One region of the Pseudomonas sp. LS2P72 genome, then DNA from elsewhere that is predicted to be linked to it. Evidence: predicted binding sites of a transcription regulator. Region 1 holds the regulator's gene; each other region holds the start of a gene.
The links. The regulator sigma-54, encoded in region 1, starts transcription at its own class of promoters, with help from an activator protein. The targets are predictions, from matches to a motif close to ANTGGCATNNANNTTGCTNT.

Region 1 (5,748 bases):
GGACAGTCCATTGATGAACGGCAATACGCCAATCCTCGGCCTGGATGTCTGGGAGCACGCGTATTACCTGCAATACCAAAACCGTCGCCCGGAATACATCAACGCGTTCTACAACGTGATCAATTGGCCTGAAGTCGCTGCGCGCTATCAGGCTGCACTGGTTTAAGACTTCTGCAAAAACAATCCAAGGCTGGCTATGGGCACTGAAACACTGGCGATCGGAAGTGGGCGAATGTTTCGTTACGCATTGGGATCGCTGTTACTGCTGGCAGGCATGACGTTATTGGTTACCCAAGGCTTGGCTTGGCTGGACCTCGAGCCGAAACTGCTGCGCGCGCTGCAAGGCGGGGCGATCTGCGCCTTGGGCACAGCCTTGGGCGCGGTGCCCGTGCTGGTGATTCGACGGATACCTCAGGCGGTCAGTGATACGTTGCTTGGCTTCGGGGCCGGGGTGATGCTCGCGGCGACCGCGTTTTCGTTGATCGTTCCGGGGATCTCTGCCGCTGAAAACCTGGGACTGACGCCTTGGGCGGCCAGCGGACTGATCAGTTTCGGCATCATGCTGGGGGCGTTCGGATTGTTTCTGGTTGATCGCAAAGTGTCGGGTGCGTCGCCGGAAATGCTCGTAGGCATGCTGGAGCGACCCGTCATCCCGCCGCGAATCTGGTTGTTTGTGTTTGCCATCATTGCCCACAACATTCCAGAAGGCATGGCGGTTGGTGTGTCGGCGGGGGGTGGCATGCCCGACGCCGATAGCCTCGCCATGGGTATCGCCTTGCAGGATGTGCCGGAAGGTTTGGTGATCGCGCTGGTACTGGCCGGGGCAGGGATGTCGCGGGTCAAGGCGTTCCTGATGGGTGCTGCGTCAGGTCTGGTCGAGCCGGTCTTCGCGTTGTTGTGCGCCTGGCTAGTGAGTCTGGCCGAATTGTTGTTGCCCTTGGGGTTGGCGCTGGCGGCCGGGGCAATGTTGCTGGTGGTCACCCATGAAGTCATCCCCGAGTCGCGCCGCAATGGTCACGACAAGCTTGCAAGCCTTGGGTTGCTGATCGGGTTTTGTCTGATGATGGTGATGGATACAGCGTTGGCTTGACACTGACTATGTAGCAGCCTTCGGCAGCTGCTACAGGGCGAGGTGTTATTCGCCTTCGCCGAAGTAGTCATTGATCAAATTCACCAAAGCTTGCAGCGCCTCATCAGCCTGCTCACCTTCGGTACTCAGGTGAATTATTGTTCCCTTGCCAGCAGCGAGCATCATCATTGCCATGATGCTTTTTCCGTCGACCGTGGATTCCGGCGTGCGTCCTACCCTGATCGTGCAATCCTTGAACTCACCGGCGACGCCAACGAATTTTGCAGAAGCGCGGGCATGCAGGCCCAGCTTGTTGATGATTTCAATTTCCAGAGCAGGCATCGCGGTGTGAATCCTTTAGCTGAGGTCGCGGTGGCGAACCTGGACGTTCTTCAGAGATTTTTGCAGGGCCTGGGCCAGTCGTTCGGTCAGGTAAACGGAGCGGTGATGGCCGCCGGTGCAGCCAATGGCAATCGTGACATAAGCGCGGTTGCTGGCGGCAAAGCGGGGTAGCCACTTGAGCAAGTATGCGGAAATGTCCTGGAACATCTCTTCGACGTCCGGCTGTGCCGCCAGATACTCGATAACCGGTTGATCAAGCCCGGATTGATCGCGCAACTCTGGCTTCCAATAGGGATTCGGCAGGCAACGCACGTCAAACACCAGATCGGCGTCCACCGGCATGCCACGCTTGAAGCCGAAAGACTCCACCAGGAACGCCGTGCCGGGTTCCGGCTGGTTCAGCAGGCGCAACTTGATGGTATCTCGCAGCTGATACAGGTTCAGGTTGGTGGTGTTTACTTTGAGATCGGCGAGGTCGGCAATCGGCCCGAGCAGGGCGGTCTCATCGTTGATGGCCTCGGCCAGCGAGCGATTGGCATTACTCAGCGGGTGACGACGGCGGGTTTCCGAGAAACGTTTGAGCAAGGTTTCTTCGTCGGCGTCCAGATAAAGCACATCACACTGGATGTGCCGGCTGCGCACTTCTTCCAGCAGTTCGGGAAACCGCGACAAGTGGCTCGGCAAGTTGCGCGCATCGATGGATACGGCAACCAGCGGTTGTGCCAGCTCGGTATGAATCAACGCGCGTTCGGCCAGTTCCGGCAGCAGGCCGGCGGGCAGGTTGTCGATGCAGTAGTAGCCGTTGTCCTCGAGAACATCGAGTGCGGTACTTTTACCTGAGCCGGAGCGGCCACTGACGATGATCAAGCGCATGATTAATGACCGTTTTGCTCGTCCAGGACAACCTGATACAAGGCTTCATTGCTCGGGGCGCTGCGCAGTTTTTCGCGCACTTCCTTGCGGTCGAGCATGCTGGCGATCTGGCGCAGTAACTCCAGGTGCGCATCGGTAGCGGCTTCCGGGACCAGCAGAACGAACAGCAGGTCAACCGGGGCGCCGTCGATTGCGTCGAAATCGATGGGTGCATCAAGGTGCATCAGGGCGCTGATGGGCGAGGTGCAGCCCTTCAGGCGGCAATGGGGGATGGCGATGCCGTTGCCAAAACCGGTTGAACCGAGTTTTTCACGGGCAATCAGAGCCTCGAAGACATCTTGCATCTCCAGATCCGGCACTTCTTTGTGGATAAGGTTGGCAATTTGCTCGAGGGCTTTCTTTTTACTGCCGCCCGGCACGTTCACGAGGGAACGGCCGGGGGTCAGGATGCTTTCAAGTCGGATCATGGGTTGGGAGTGTTAACGACCGGTCGCGCCCTGGAGGAGGCTTTGGGTCTTTTCCTTATGCTTTTTGAGTTGTTTATCCAGCTTGTCGGTCAGTGCGTCGATCGCCGCGTACATATCGGTATGCTCCGCGTTTGCGACCACTTCATTGCCGGGAATATGCAGCGTGGCTTCGATTTTCTGCTTGAGCTTCTCGACCGTCATCGTGACCTGCACGTTGGTGATCTTGTCGAAATGCCTCTCTAATCGTTCGAGTTTTTCGCCGATGTAGGTGCGAAGAGGTTCGGTCACTTCCAGTTGGTGTCCACTGATGTTGACTTGCATACAGCTTCTCCTTCGTTGCCAGTGCATAAAGCGGCAGGCAGAAATGCCTGCCACTGGAACGCTGTGGCGTGGCTCTACATCAACCGCTTGCGTTCGCTCGAAGGCGCGATCCCGAGGGATTCGCGGTACTTGGCGACGGTGCGGCGAGCCACCTGAATGCCTTGTGCCTCCAGTAAACCAGCGATCTTGCTGTCACTCAACGGCTTTTTCTGATTTTCCGCGGCAACCAGTTTTTTGATGATCGCGCGGATCGCCGTGGACGAGCATTCACCGCCCTCGGAGGTGCTGACATGGCTGGAGAAAAAGTATTTCAGTTCATATATGCCCCGAGGGGTATGCATGAATTTTTGCGTGGTCACCCGTGAAATCGTCGACTCGTGCATGCCCACCGCTTCGGCGATGTCATGCAGGACCAGCGGTTTCATGGCCTCGTCGCCGTATTCAAGAAAGCCGCGCTGATGCTCGACGATTTGAGTGGCGACTTTCATCAGGGTTTCGTTGCGGCTTTGCAGGCTCTTGATGAACCAGCGGGCTTCTTGCAACTGATTGCGCATGAAGGTGTTGTCGGCGCTGGTGTCGGCGCGGCGCACGAAACCGGCGTATTGAGCGTTGACCCGCAGTCGTGGCACGGATTCCTGGTTCAGCTCCACCAGCCAACGCTCGTTGTCCTTGCGTACGATCACGTCGGGAACGACGTATTCGGCTTCGCCGGACTCGATTTGCGAGCCTGGGCGCGGGTTGAGGCTCTGCACCAGTTCAATAACCTGGCGCAGTTCGTCTTCCTTGAGCTTCATGCGACGCATCAGTTGGCTGTAGTCGCGGCTGCCGAGCAGATCGATGTAATCGGTGACCAGGCGTTTGGCCTCGACCAGCCAAGGCGTCTTGGCGGGCAACTGGCGCAATTGCAGCAGCAGGCATTCGCCCAGGTTGCGTGCGCCGATGCCAGCGGGTTCGAATTGCTGGATGCGGTGCAGGACGGCTTCGATTTCGTCCAGTTCGATGTCCAGTTCCGGATCGAAGGCTTCGAGAATCTCCTCGAGGGTTTCGTCCAGGTAGCCCTGATTGTTGATGCAGTCGATCAGGGTCACGGCGATCAGTCGATCGGTGTCGGACATCGGAGCCAGGTTCAGTTGCCACAGCAGGTGGCTTTGCAGGCTTTCGCCGGCCGATGTCCGGGTGGTGAAGTCCCACTCGTCGTCATCGTTGCTCGGCAGGCTGCTGGCGCTGGTCTGGTAGACGTCTTCCCACGCGGTATCCACGGGCAGTTCGTTGGGGATGCGCTCGTTCCAGTCGCCTTCCTCGAGGTTATCAACCGTCGGGGCGGTTTCCTGGTAGGAGGGTTCCTGAATGTCGACGTTGGGTTGCTGTTCGGCTTTGTCGGCCAAGGGGTCGGCGTTATCGAAGTCGTCGCCTTCTTCCTGGCGTTCGAGCATCGGATTGGACTCCAGGGCCTCCTGGATTTCCTGTTGCAGGTCCAGGGTCGACAATTGGAGCAGGCGGATGGCCTGTTGCAGCTGCGGTGTCATCGTCAGCTGCTGGCCCATTCTCAAGACTAGCGATGGTTTCATGGCAGGGGCTTAACACCTTATTCGCCGGCGCACATGCGCCATCCACTACAGGGCGCCGGAGCGCCAAACATAAGCAAATTATATGCCCGAAACTGCAGCGTTTGCCTAGAGCGCTGTAACAATAAAAAAATATTGATTTTTTATTGAGACAAGCGCCCGGGCAACCAGCCAGACACCTCAGTGCTTACAGGCGGAACTCATGGCCCAGATACACTTCCTTGACCAGGTCGTTGGCCAGGATGGTGGCAGAGTCGCCTTCGGCGATCAGTTGGCCATCGTTGACGATGTAGGCGGTTTCGCAGATATCCAGGGTTTCACGGACGTTGTGGTCAGTGATCAGCACGCCAATGCCCTTGGCCTTGAGGTGGTAGATGATCTGTTTGATATCGCCCACCGAAATCGGGTCCACGCCAGCGAAAGGTTCGTCGAGCAGGATGAATTTCGGGTTGGTAGCCAGGGCCCGGGCAATTTCCACGCGGCGGCGTTCACCACCGGACAGGCTCATCCCGAGGCTGTCGCGGATGTGGCTGATGTGGAATTCCTGCAGCAGGCTTTCCAACTCTTTGCGACGGCCGGCCTTGTCGAGTTCCTTGCGGGTCTCGAGGATCGCCATGATGTTGTCGGCTACCGAGAGTTTGCGGAAGATCGATGCTTCTTGCGGAAGATAGCCGATACCGGCCTTCGCACGACCGTGCATAGGCTGGTGGCTGACATCCAGGTCGTCAATCAGTACGCGGCCCTGATCGGCCTGTACCAGGCCGACAATCATGTAAAAGCAGGTGGTCTTGCCAGCGCCGTTGGGACCTAGCAGGCCGACAATCTGACCGCTGTCGATCGACAGACTGACGTCACGCACGACCTGGCGGCTCTTGTAGCTCTTGGCCAGATGCTGAGCTTTCAGAGTTGCCATTACTGGGCCTTTTGCTCGTCGGTTTTCTTCTTCGGCTGGATCACCATGTCGATGCGCGGGCGCGACTCGGTGACCTTGTTGCCCGTCGCGCGACCGGCGCTCGCAAGCTTTTTCACCGTGTCGTAGACGATTTTCTCGCCTTGGGTGACGTTGTTGTCCTTGTCGATGACTTTGGCACGATCGATCAACACGACGCGG
Region 2 (5,748 bases), 2.7 Mb from region 1:
AGTCACCCGGCGCCGCGCCGACCTGGTTCACCGCACGCACGATTTCGTCGAGGGTGGTACCCGGACCGAACTTGAACATCGGCTTGGCTTCCTGCTGGGCATTGACCCGCGAGCGCGGCACGACCGCCGTCTGCCCATTGGACAGAGGGCCGGGCTGGCTGACGATCGGGTCTTCGGTAATGGTCACGGTCAGGCTGCCGTGGGTCACGGCGGCCGGGGAAACCTTGACGTTCTGGCCGATCACGATGGTGCCGGTCCGCGAGTTGATGATGACTTTCGCCACCGCCTGACCCGGGTCGACTTCAAGGTTCTCGATGATCGACAAATAGTCGACGCGCTGACTCGGATCGAGTGGCGCACTGACGCGAATCGAGCCGCCGTCGATGGCCTGGGCGACGCCAGGGCCGAGCATATTGTTGATTTTGTCGACGATGCGCTTGGCCGTGGTGAAGTCCGAACGATTGAGGTTCAGGGTCAGGCTGTTGCCCTGGTTGAAACCGCTCGGCACCGAACGTTCAACCGACGCACCGCCCGGGATACGACCGGCCGACGGAACGTTGACAGTGATCTTCGAACCGTCGCGACCTTCGGCATCAAAACCGCCGACCACCAGGTTGCCCTGAGCGACCGCATAGACATTGCCGTCGATCCCCTTGAGCGGCGTCAGCAGCAAGGTGCCGCCGCGCAGACTCTTGGAGTTACCGATGGACGATACGGTGATGTCGACCTGTTGCCCTGGCTTGGCGAACGCCGGCAAATCAGCACTGATCGACACCGCCGCGACGTTCTTCAACTGCACGTTGCCCGAACCCGGCGGCACCTTGATGCCGAACTGCGAGAGCATGTTGTTGAAGGTCTGCAAGGTGAACGGGGTTTGCGTCGTCTGGTCGCCGGTACCGTTAAGCCCGACCACCAGGCCGTAGCCGATCAATTGGTTGGACCGCACGCCGGAAATACTGGCGATATCCTTCAGCCGCTCGGCTTGAGCGTTGAACGCTGCGGATAGCATCAGGGCGGCCACCATCAGGTGTTTAAGATTCAACGTAGCCACCTAGAAAGGGAACAGCGGGCTGAGGAAGAAACGGTCGAACCAGCCTGGCTGACTCGCATCGGCAAATGCACCGGTGCCCGAATAGGTGATGCGCGCATCGGCGACGCGGGTCGACGACACAGTGTTATCGGTGGCGATGTCATCGGATCGAACCATACCGGCAATCCGCACCAGCTCATCGCCGGTGTTGAGGGTCAGCCACTTCTCGCCGCGCACGGCGATGATGCCGTTGGGCAACACATCAGCGACGGTCACGGTGATCGAACCGGTCAGGCTGTTGCTCTGGCCGGATTTGCTGTCGCCCTTGGTGGCGCGGTCACCTTCGTAACCGACGTCCAGACTCAGGCTACCGCTGCCCACTGGATCACTGGTGCTCAGGCCGCCACCGAAAAACGAGCTCAGGCCGATGTCGGTCTTGCTGTTCTTGCCAATTTGCGAGTTGGCGTTTTTGCTGGCCTGGGTGCGTTCGTTCAGGGTGATGGTGATGATGTCACCGACCCGGAACGCCTTGCGGTCGCTGTACAGGTTCTGTTCGAAACCGGCCTGGTAGATCGAGCCGTTATTGGCGGCAGCCGGCAATGGCGTGCGCGGCAACACCGGGGCGTAGTAAGGGTCATTGGGCTTGGGCGGCGGGGCAACGCAGCCCGCGAGCACGACGGCCGCACTCAGTGCCAGAACAGATACAAAGCGATTCATGACCCTACCTCACGGTGTTGCAGGCGACCTCATGGTCGCCTCATAGACTTGATTACAGATTCTGCGTTACGAACGAGAGCATCTGGTCGGCGGTGGAGATCACCTTGGAGTTCATCTCGTAAGCGCGCTGAGTGGTGATCATGTTGACCATCTCTTCAACGGTGCTGACGTTCGAGGTTTCCAGGGTGTTCTGCAGCGTGGTGCCGAAACCGGCCAGGCCCGGGGTGCCGACTTGCGGCGCGCCGCTGGCCGCGGTTTCCAGGAACAGGTTGTTGCCCACGGCTTGCAGACCGGCCGGGTTGATGAAGTCGGCGGTTTGCAGGTTGCCGATCACCTGGGAGGCCGGGTTGCCGGTAACGGTGATGGACACGGTGCCGTCGCGACCGACCGTGAAGGTCTGGGCATCGTTCGGGATGACAATGGCCGGTTCCAGGGCGAAGCCGCTGGCGTTCACGATCTGACCGTTGGAGTCCAGGTGGAACGTACCGTCACGGGTGTAGGACGTCGTGCCGTCCGGTTGCAGAATCTGGAAGAAACCGCGACCGTCGATGGCCATATCCAACGGCTGCTCGGTGGTTTGCAGGCTGCCGGCGGTGAAGTTTTTCTGGGTGCCGACAATGCGCACACCGGTACCCAATTGCAGACCCGACGGCAGTTCACTGTCTTGGGTCGACTGGGCGCCTGGCTGGCGTTTGATCTGGTACAGCAGGTCCTGGAACTCGGCGCGGTCACGTTTGAAACCCGTGGTCGACACGTTGGCCAGGTTGTTGGAAATGGTCGTCAGGTTGGTGTCCTGGGCGGACAGACCTGTTTTGGCAACCCATAGAGCCGGAAGCATTCGATTCTCCTCGTGCGCCTGTTTTACGGCGCGACGTTCTGATAATTAGCTGATCTGCAAGACCCGAGCCATGGCCTGGTCGTCTTCTTTGGCGGTGTTCATCATCTTGATGTGCAGTTCGAACTGCTTGGCCAGGGCCAGCACCGAGGTCATCTCTTCCACGGCGTTGACGTTGCTCGACTCAAGAAAACCGGACACCAGTTTGACGTCGGCATCGGCCTGCGCCGGCTTGCCGTCCTTGGTGTGGATCGAACCGTCCAGGCCTTTGGTCATGTTCTTGAAGTCAGGATTAACCAGCTTGATGCGGTCGACTTCCGCCATCACACGAGGACCTTCGCCCATCGCACGAATGCTGATGGTGCCGTCCTCGCCCACTTCGATTTGCTGCTCGGGCGGCACGGCAATCGGCCCGCCATTGCCCATCACCGGCATACCGTTGCCGGCCCGCAGCACGCCCAGGGCGTCGACGTTCAGGCTGCCGGTGCGCACGTAGCTTTCGCCGCCGTCAGGGTTCTGCACGGCGATCCAGCCATTGCCTTGCACCGCGACATCGAGGTCGCGACCGGTTTCCACCAATGCGCCAGGGGAGAAGTCGGTGGCCGGACGTTCGGACAAGGCAAACGCACGCGCCGGAAAGCTGTCACCGAACACCGGCATCGAACGCGCCTGCTCCAGGTCTTTCTGGAAACCGTTGGTGGAGATGTTCGCCAGGTTGTTCGCATGAGCCTTCTGCGCCAGTGCATTCTGGCTGGCGCCGGTCATTGCCACATAAAGGTACTTGTCCACACTCTTTCCTCTGCATGCCGGACGTTTGCCGTCCACCGCTGTACTGCTGAGCCATAAGCAATTTGCAGACCAACTTTTTTCTGGCGGCGCAGGGCCCGGCATACAGAGGACTTGGGGGATAGCGAGGGAAAATTTGAGATGTGTGGAAGTCGAAAAACCGGCGGTGTTATGCCGCTAGGCGGCAATCCCGTTTTTTGAAGTTGATGGAGAACCTGTGGCGAGGGGGTTTATCCCCGTTCGGCTGCGCAGCAGTCGCAAAACCTGTTTGCGTGGTAATGCTGAAAAAAAAGCGGGGGCGGCTTCGCCACCCAACGGGGATAAATCCCCTCGCCACAAAGGCGCTCCCCACCACAGTGTTGCTGTTAGCTTTGTGGGTCTTTGCCGACTTCGTACTCACGCAACTTATTGGCAATGGTCGTATGCGAAACCCCCAGCCGCTTACCCAGCTGTCGACTGCTCGGGTGCTCGGAATACAAACGCTCCAGCACCGCTTTCTCAAAGCGCCCAACAATCTCGTCCAACCCGCCCTCAAGCGAGAAATCGCCAAGCGGCTGACGCACGCCGTAGTCCGGCAGGCGAATATGTTCGGCCTTGACGGTCCCGCCCTCGCACAAGGACACCGCCTGGAACAACACGTTTTCCAGTTGCCGGACGTTGCCCGGCCAGTGGTAGTGACTGAGCCGCTCCATCGCCGCAGGCGCCAGTTTCGGCAGCGGGCAACCGATCTGTCGACTGGCCTGATCGAGGAAGTGTTCCACCAGCGGCGTCAAACCATCCAGGCATTCGCGCAGTGGCGGGATGTGCAGTGAAAGCACGTTCAAACGGTGATACAAATCCTGACGAAATTCGCCTCGTGCGCACAATTCCGAGAGGTCGACCTGCGTCGCGCAGATCACGCGTACATCCAGATAAACCTCTTCATCGCTGCCCACACGACGAAAGCAACCGTCCTGCAGGAAACGCAGCAATTTCACCTGTAGGCGCGGGCTCATTTCCCCGACGCCATCGAGAAACAGCGTACCGCCCGACGTCAGCTCCAGCAGACCGAGTTTGCCTTCAGCCCGCGCCCCTTCGAAAGCGCCGGGGCCGTAGCCGAACAGCTCCGTCTCAGCCATGGATTCCGGCAGACCGGCGCAGTTGAGCGCCATCAACGGTGACTGCCCCCGCGGACTGGCCAAGTGGCAGGCGCGCGCCAACAACTCTTTACCCGTACCGGTTTCACCTTCTATTAATAGCGGCGCATCCAGCGGCGCCATGCGTCGTGCTTCGCGCACCACCGCGGCCATCACCTTCGAGCTTTGGAAAATACTGTCGAAACCGCGCAGCTCCTGCTTGCGCACGTTATAGATGCGCTCACCGACCCGGTCGGCGCGATGTAAGGTGAGCACTGCGCCGGCCATGGCTTCGCTGTCGTCATGTTCCGATTGCAGTGGTGCGATGTCGGCGAGAAACACGTCACCTTTTACCTTCACCCGCAAGCCGTTGATCCGCGACTTGTTGGCGCGCACCAGTTCCGGCAAGTCGAAATCCTCGGCGTAACGCGACAGCGGAATCCCCGGCACCTCGTCCACCCGCACGCCGAGCAACTGCGCCGCCGCACGGTTGGCCGCGACGATCGAACCGCCCATGTCGATCGACAGCACCGGAAACTCCAAGGCGCCGAGCAAGGCATTGAGCTCCATGTGCCGACGTTCGCTGGGCATCAGCCCTACACGCTTGACGCCGAACACCCCGGCAATGGATTCGAATTTCGGACGCAACGCCTGGAACTGAATGTTGATCAGGTTCGGGCAATGCAGATAGATGGCATTGCCATGCTCACCGCCGACCTCGCCGCGAGCGACGTTGATCCCGTACTCCACCAGCAGGTTGAGAATGTCGCGCAGGATACCGATGCGGTTCTGGCAGTGGACTTTGATACGCATATAAAGGCCCGAAACAGGAGAGATCGAGGGCCCGGGCAGAGATTTTTCTGCGCAAGCACCAACTTAGTCGTCAAGATTATGTGACACCTGCACACCATTTCAAACCCGCAAATCTCAATCCCTGCGCCATAGCCGTCGATCCGTAACGAATACTTTACAAAAAACGACGATTTTTCCTACACACAGCACGGCTCACGTGCTGCAACACTGCATTTCTTGAGGTATTTCTAGGTCCATAGCAGGACATAACAAGAACGAAATCCCCTAGCAGGAGAGCAGCATGAAGCAGACGCAATACGTGGCTCGCGAGCCCGATGCGCAAGGTTTTATCGACTACCCCGCCGAAGAACACGCGGTGTGGAACACGCTGATTACTCGCCAACTGAAAGTGATCGAGGGTCGTGCGTGCCAGGAATACCTGGACGGTATCGAAAAACTCGGTCTGCCCCACG
Region 3 (5,748 bases), 2.7 Mb from region 1:
CGGCACGAGCCTGGTGCCCACGCGAGTGCGCCTTTATTTCGCCCTGGCGATTACGTTGGTCATCGCTCCCGGCCTGCCGCCGATGCCGCCAGTCAATGCGCTGGACTTGAGCGGGCTGCTGTTGATTGCCGAGCAGATTCTTGTCGGTGCGGTGCTGGGTTTCTCCTTGCAGCTGTTCTTCCAGGCCTTTGTGGTCGCCGGGCAGATCGTCTCGATTCAGATGGGCATGGGCTTTGCTTCGATGGTCGACCCTACCAACGGCGTTTCGGTGGCGGTGATCGGGCAGTTCTTCACCATGCTGGTGACGCTGTTGTTCCTGTCCATGAACGGCCATCTGGTGGTGTTCGAAGTCCTCACCGAAAGCTTCACCACGCTGCCGGTCGGCAGCGGGTTGATGGTCAATCATTTCTGGGAGCTGGCCGGCAAGCTCGGCTGGGTCCTTGGTGCCGCGCTGTTGCTGGTGTTGCCGGCGATCACTGCGTTGCTGGTGGTCAACATTGCCTTTGGTGTGATGACCCGGGCTGCGCCGCAGCTGAACATCTTTTCTATCGGCTTCCCGCTGACGCTGGTGCTTGGGCTATTCATCGTCTGGGTCGGGCTGGCGGACATTATCAATCAGTATCAACCGCTGGCCTCCGAGGCCTTGCAGTTGTTACGCGAACTGGCACGGGCGCGCTGAGTCATGGCTGAGAGCGAAAGCGGTCAGGACAAAACAGAAGACCCCACCGAGAAGCGCAAGAAGGACTCTCGCGAGAAGGGCGAGATCGCGCGCTCCAAGGAGCTCAATACCCTGGCCGTCATGCTTGCCGGCGCCGGTGGGTTGCTGATTTTCGGCGGAGCCCTGGCTCAGGAGTTGATGGAGCTGATGCGCATGAACTTCTCGCTCTCGCGGGAAGTGATTCTGGATCAGCGTTCCATGGGTACTTACCTGCTGCACTCGGGGCAAATTGCCCTCGTCGCGATTCAGCCAGTGATGATCACCTTGCTGCTGGCGGCATTGATCGGGCCGGTTTCTCTGGGCGGCTGGCTGTTCGCAGCGGGTTCCATGGCGCCCAAGTTCAGCCGAATGAACCCCGGCGCCGGCCTCAAGCGCATGTTCTCGTCCAAGGCCATAGCGGAACTGCTCAAGGCCCTCGCAAAATTTTTCATCGTGTTGTTCGTGGCCCTGGCGGTGTTGTCCTCGGACATCGATGACCTGCTGCGCATCGCCCATGAACCCTTGGACATGGCGATCATTCACAGCCTGCAAGTGGTCGGCTGGAGCACTCTGTGGATGGCCTGCGGGCTGATCATCATCGCCGCTGTGGACGTGCCGATACAGCTCTGGGAAAGCATCAAGAAATTGAAGATGACCAAGCAGGAAGTGCGTGACGAGCATAAGGATCAGGAAGGGAAGCCAGAGGTTAAACAACGGATCCGTCAGCTGCAGCGCGAAATGTCCCAGCGCCGGATGATGGCGGCGATCCCTGACGCCGATGTGGTCATCACCAACCCGACTCACTACGCCGTAGCGCTCAAGTACGATCCGGACAAGGGTGGGGCGCCGATGCTGGTCGCCAAGGGCAACGACTTCCTGGCCTTGAAGATCCGTGAAATCGCTGTGGCCAACGAAGTGCTGCTACTTGAGTCGCCGGCACTGGCGCGTTCGATTTACTACTCCACCGAACTTGATCAGGAAATTCCCGGCGGGCTTTACCTTGCCGTCGCCCAGGTGCTCGCTTACGTCTACCAGATTCGCCAGCACCGCGCGGGCAAGGGCAAACGCCCGGATCCGCTCAAGGACGACCTGCCGATCCCGCCGGATTTGCGGCGTGATTCCTGAGTTCTGTGCTGTCGTGCTGACGCCATCGCGGGCAAGCCCGGCTCCTACAGGTTTGGTTTCATGCGCGATTTCGATCACGACGCAAAACCTGTAGGAGCCGGGCTTGCCCGCGATGAGGCCGGTTCAAGCGCCACAAAATCCCCTGCCAAACCCTCTATTCCCCGCCTCGGCAAAAGTTGGAAGGCTTCTTGCAGTAGCGGCTCTGCGCCTGCTTTCGGCGTCAAAAAGTTTGCTTCAAGGAACGGGGAATACCGGTGGATCGCTCTCAGTTACTCAACAGTGCTCGCACAAACGTTGCCGACTTAAGTCGAGGCAATCTGGGTGTGCCGTTGTTGCTGCTGGTCATGCTGGCGATGATGATGTTGCCGATCCCGCCGTTCCTGCTGGACGTGTTCTTCACGTTCAACATTGCCTTGTCGATCGTGGTGTTGCTGGTTTGTGTTTACGCGTTGCGACCGCTGGATTTCGCGGTGTTTCCGACCATTCTGCTGGTGGCGACGTTGCTGCGACTGGCGCTGAACGTGGCCTCCACGCGCGTGGTGATGCTCCACGGCCAGGACGGTCATGCCGCCGCCGGTAAGGTGATCCAGGCCTTCGGCGAGGTGGTGATCGGCGGTAACTACGTGGTCGGTATCGTGGTGTTCGCGATTTTGATGATCATCAACTTTGTCGTGGTGACCAAGGGCGCCGGACGGATTTCCGAGGTGAGCGCGCGTTTCACCCTCGATGCGATGCCCGGTAAACAAATGGCGATCGACGCCGACCTCAACGCTGGTCTGATCGATCAGGCTCAGGCCAAGGCCCGTCGTTCGGAAGTCGCCCAAGAGGCGGAGTTCTACGGTTCCATGGACGGCGCCAGCAAGTTCGTTCGCGGTGACGCCATTGCCGGCCTGCTGATTCTGTTCATCAACCTGATCGGCGGCATGGCGGTCGGCATCTTCCAGCACGGCATGACCTTCGGCGATGCCGGTCGGGTGTACGCCTTGTTGACCATCGGTGACGGTTTGGTGGCGCAATTGCCATCACTGCTGTTGTCGACCGCCGCAGCGATCATGGTGACTCGTGCGTCCGGCTCGGAAGACATGGGCAAACAGATCAATCGCCAGATGTTCGCCTCGCCGAAAGCGTTGGCAGTGGCGGCGGGTATTATGGCGGTCATGGGCCTGGTGCCCGGCATGCCGCACTTCTCCTTTCTCAGCATGGCGGCCCTGGCGGCCGGCGGCGCGTACCTGTTCTGGAAGAAGCAGAACGTGGTCAAGGTTCAAGCTTTGCAGGAGGTCAAGCGTCAGCAGGAGCTGTTGCCGTCGCCGGCTCGCGCTCAGGAAGCCAAGGAGCTTGGCTGGGATGACGTCACTCCGATCGACATGATCGGCCTGGAAGTCGGCTACCGGCTGATTCCGCTGGTGGACCGCAATCAGGGTGGTCAGTTGCTGGCGCGGATCAAGGGTGTGCGCAAGAAGCTCTCCCAGGATCTGGGTTTCCTGATGCCGACCGTGCATATCCGTGACAACCTCGACCTGGCACCGAGTGCCTATCGCCTGACCCTGATGGGGGTGATCCTCGCCGAAGCGGAGATTTACCCGGACCGCGAACTGGCGATCAACCCGGGGCAGGTCTACGGTACGCTCAACGGCATTACCGCCAAAGATCCGGCTTTCGGTCTGGAGGCGGTCTGGATCGAAGTCAGCCAGCGAGCTCAGGCACAATCCCTCGGTTACACCGTGGTCGATGCCAGTACGGTAGTGGCAACCCACTTGAACCAAATTCTGTACAAGCACTCGAGCGAATTGATCGGTCACGAAGAAGTGCAGCAACTCATGCAATTGTTGGCCAAAAGCTCACCAAAACTGGCCGAAGAACTGGTGCCGGGTGTGGTGTCTCTGTCGCAGCTGCTCAAAGTATTGCAGGCGTTGCTGGCCGAACAGGTGCCAGTGCGGGACATTCGCAGCATTGCCGAAGCCATCGCGAACAATGCCAGCAAGAGTCAAGATACTGCCGCGCTGGTGGCCGCGGTGCGCGTCGGCGTATCCCGCGCAATCGTCCAAAGCATTGTAGGCACTGACTCCGAGCTGCCAGTGATCACCCTGGAGCCAAGGTTGGAACAAATATTGCTCAATAGTCTTCAGAAGGCAGGACAAGGCTCGGAAGAGGGCGTTCTGCTGGAGCCAAGCATGGCTGAGAAACTGCAGCGCTCGTTGATCGATGCGGCGCAGCGTCAGGAAATGCAAGGTCAACCGGTGATTCTGCTGGTAGCCGGTCCGGTTCGCGCGATGCTGTCGCGATTCGGCCGATTGGCAGTCCCGGGTTTGCATGTGTTGGCTTACCAGGAAATTCCTGACAACAAGCAAGTGACCATCGTTGCGACAGTAGGGCCCAACGGCTGAGGTAGTGGTTCATGCAAGTTAAGCGTTTTTTCGCCGCCGATATGCGTCAGGCCATGAAGCTGGTTCGTGATGAGCTGGGCGCTGATGCCGCCATCATTGGCAACCGTCGGATCGCCGGTGGTGTCGAGCTGACGGCCGCCCTGGATTACAAGTTATCGGCGCTGGCTCCGCGCGTTCCGAACATGGAACTCGAAGACGAGCTGCGCAAGACCCAATCGCGGATCGTCACCGCCCAGGCCGAACTGAGCCTGCGCAGCGATGGCGAGAGCGACAAGTCCACCAATCGCCAGTTGTTCGCCGGCCTGCCACTGACCGCCGCCGAGCCGCTGGTCGAGCCGACCTACGCCGAACCCCGTCGTCCTGCACCGGCCGCGGCACCTGCCACCGGCGGCGTCGACCCGCGGGCGTTCGACTCGATGCGTTTCGAACTCAACAGTCTGCGCGAACTGATGGAAGTGCAACTCGGCTCCCTGGCCTGGAATCAGCTGCAAGGCAGCCGTCCGGCCCAGGCCAACCTTTGGCGTCGCCTGCAACGCATCGGTCTGTCCGGCCCGTTGTCGCGCGATTTGCTCGCGCTGATTACCGATATTGAAGAACCTCGTCAGGCCTGGCGCATGTTGCTGGCACACCTGGCGCGGATGATCGTCACACCGGAAGTCGAGCCTCTGGAAGAGGGCGGCGTGATTGCCATGGTCGGCCCTGCCGGCATGGGCAAGACCACCACGCTGGCCAAACTCGCGGCCCGCTATGTGCTCAAGTACGGCGCGCAGAATATCGCGCTGGTCAGCATGGACAGCTACCGTATTGGTGCTCAGGAACAACTCAAGACCTTGGGCCGGATCCTCAATGTGTCGGTGACGCATGTCGATCCGGGCCAATCGCTGGTTCAGGCGCTGGAGCCTTTGCTGCGCAAACGCGTGGTGCTGATCGATACCGCGGGCCTTCAGGCCAGCGATCCGGCACTGCGCATGCAGCTCGAAAGCCTGGCCGGTCGTGGCATCAAATCGAAAAATTATCTGGTGTTGGCAACCACCAGCCAGAAACAGGTTCTAACGGCCGCTTATCACAGTTACAAGCGTTGTGGGCTCGCTGGCTGCATCCTGACTAAACTGGATGAAACGGCAAGTCTGGGCGAGGTGTTGAGCCTGGCCATCAGTCATGAATTGCCGGTGGCTTACCTGACCGATGGCCCGCGGATTCCGGATGATTTGCATCTACCGCGTCGTCATCAGTTGGTCAGTCGCGCCGTCAGCGTGCAAATGCAAGAAGAACCCAGCGAAGAAGCCATGGCTGACATGTTCGCTGATATTTACCACAGCCCGACCAAGCAGGTCGGCTGAGGTATTAATGAACAGTTTTTGTACCTACATCGATGGTCTGCCATGCATTGTTCAGTTCGTGAACGCGCAGCCAGTAATGTGGCCTCCGTCTAAGTAAGACAAGGTAAAGAAAATTCATGGGCAGCATGCATCCCGTACAGGTGATCGCGGTGACCGGCGGCAAAGGTGGCGTCGGGAAGACTAACGTGTCAGTGAACTTGTC

Region 2: ACYZUA_RS10300 (flagellar basal body rod protein FlgF) is a predicted target of sigma-54. The motif match lies at 3,426-3,445, and genes of this name have one in related genera.
Region 3: flhA (flagellar biosynthesis protein FlhA) is a predicted target of sigma-54. The motif match lies at 2,039-2,058, and genes of this name have one in related genera.

The regions. Positions count from the first base shown of each region.
Region 1 covers NZ_CM142708.1:5,938,258-5,944,005, reverse strand. Annotated here, with positions in the region: gene ACYZUA_RS27345 (superoxide dismutase) at 1-166, shown strand, start outside; gene ACYZUA_RS27340 (ZIP family metal transporter) at 197-1,090, shown strand; gene ACYZUA_RS27335 (HPr family phosphocarrier protein) at 1,136-1,411, opposite strand; gene rapZ (RNase adapter RapZ) at 1,427-2,284, opposite strand; gene ptsN (PTS IIA-like nitrogen regulatory protein PtsN) at 2,287-2,751, opposite strand; gene hpf (ribosome hibernation-promoting factor, HPF/YfiA family) at 2,764-3,072, opposite strand; gene ACYZUA_RS27315 (RNA polymerase factor sigma-54) at 3,147-4,640, opposite strand; gene lptB (LPS export ABC transporter ATP-binding protein) at 4,825-5,550, opposite strand; gene lptA (lipopolysaccharide transport periplasmic protein LptA) at 5,550-5,748, opposite strand, start outside.
Region 2 covers NZ_CM142708.1:2,223,438-2,229,185, reverse strand. Annotated here, with positions in the region: gene ACYZUA_RS10315 (flagellar basal body P-ring protein FlgI) at 1-1,024, opposite strand, end outside; gene flgH (flagellar basal body L-ring protein FlgH) at 1,052-1,747, opposite strand; gene flgG (flagellar basal-body rod protein FlgG) at 1,800-2,585, opposite strand; gene ACYZUA_RS10300 (flagellar basal body rod protein FlgF) at 2,631-3,371, opposite strand; gene ACYZUA_RS10295 (sigma-54-dependent transcriptional regulator) at 3,734-5,296, opposite strand; gene phhA (phenylalanine 4-monooxygenase) at 5,577-5,748, shown strand, end outside.
Region 3 covers NZ_CM142708.1:2,258,165-2,263,912, forward strand. Annotated here, with positions in the region: gene fliR (flagellar biosynthetic protein FliR) at 1-679, shown strand, start outside; gene flhB (flagellar biosynthesis protein FlhB) at 683-1,822, shown strand; gene flhA (flagellar biosynthesis protein FlhA) at 2,077-4,206, shown strand; gene flhF (flagellar biosynthesis protein FlhF) at 4,218-5,546, shown strand; gene fleN (flagellar synthesis regulator FleN) at 5,663-5,748, shown strand, end outside.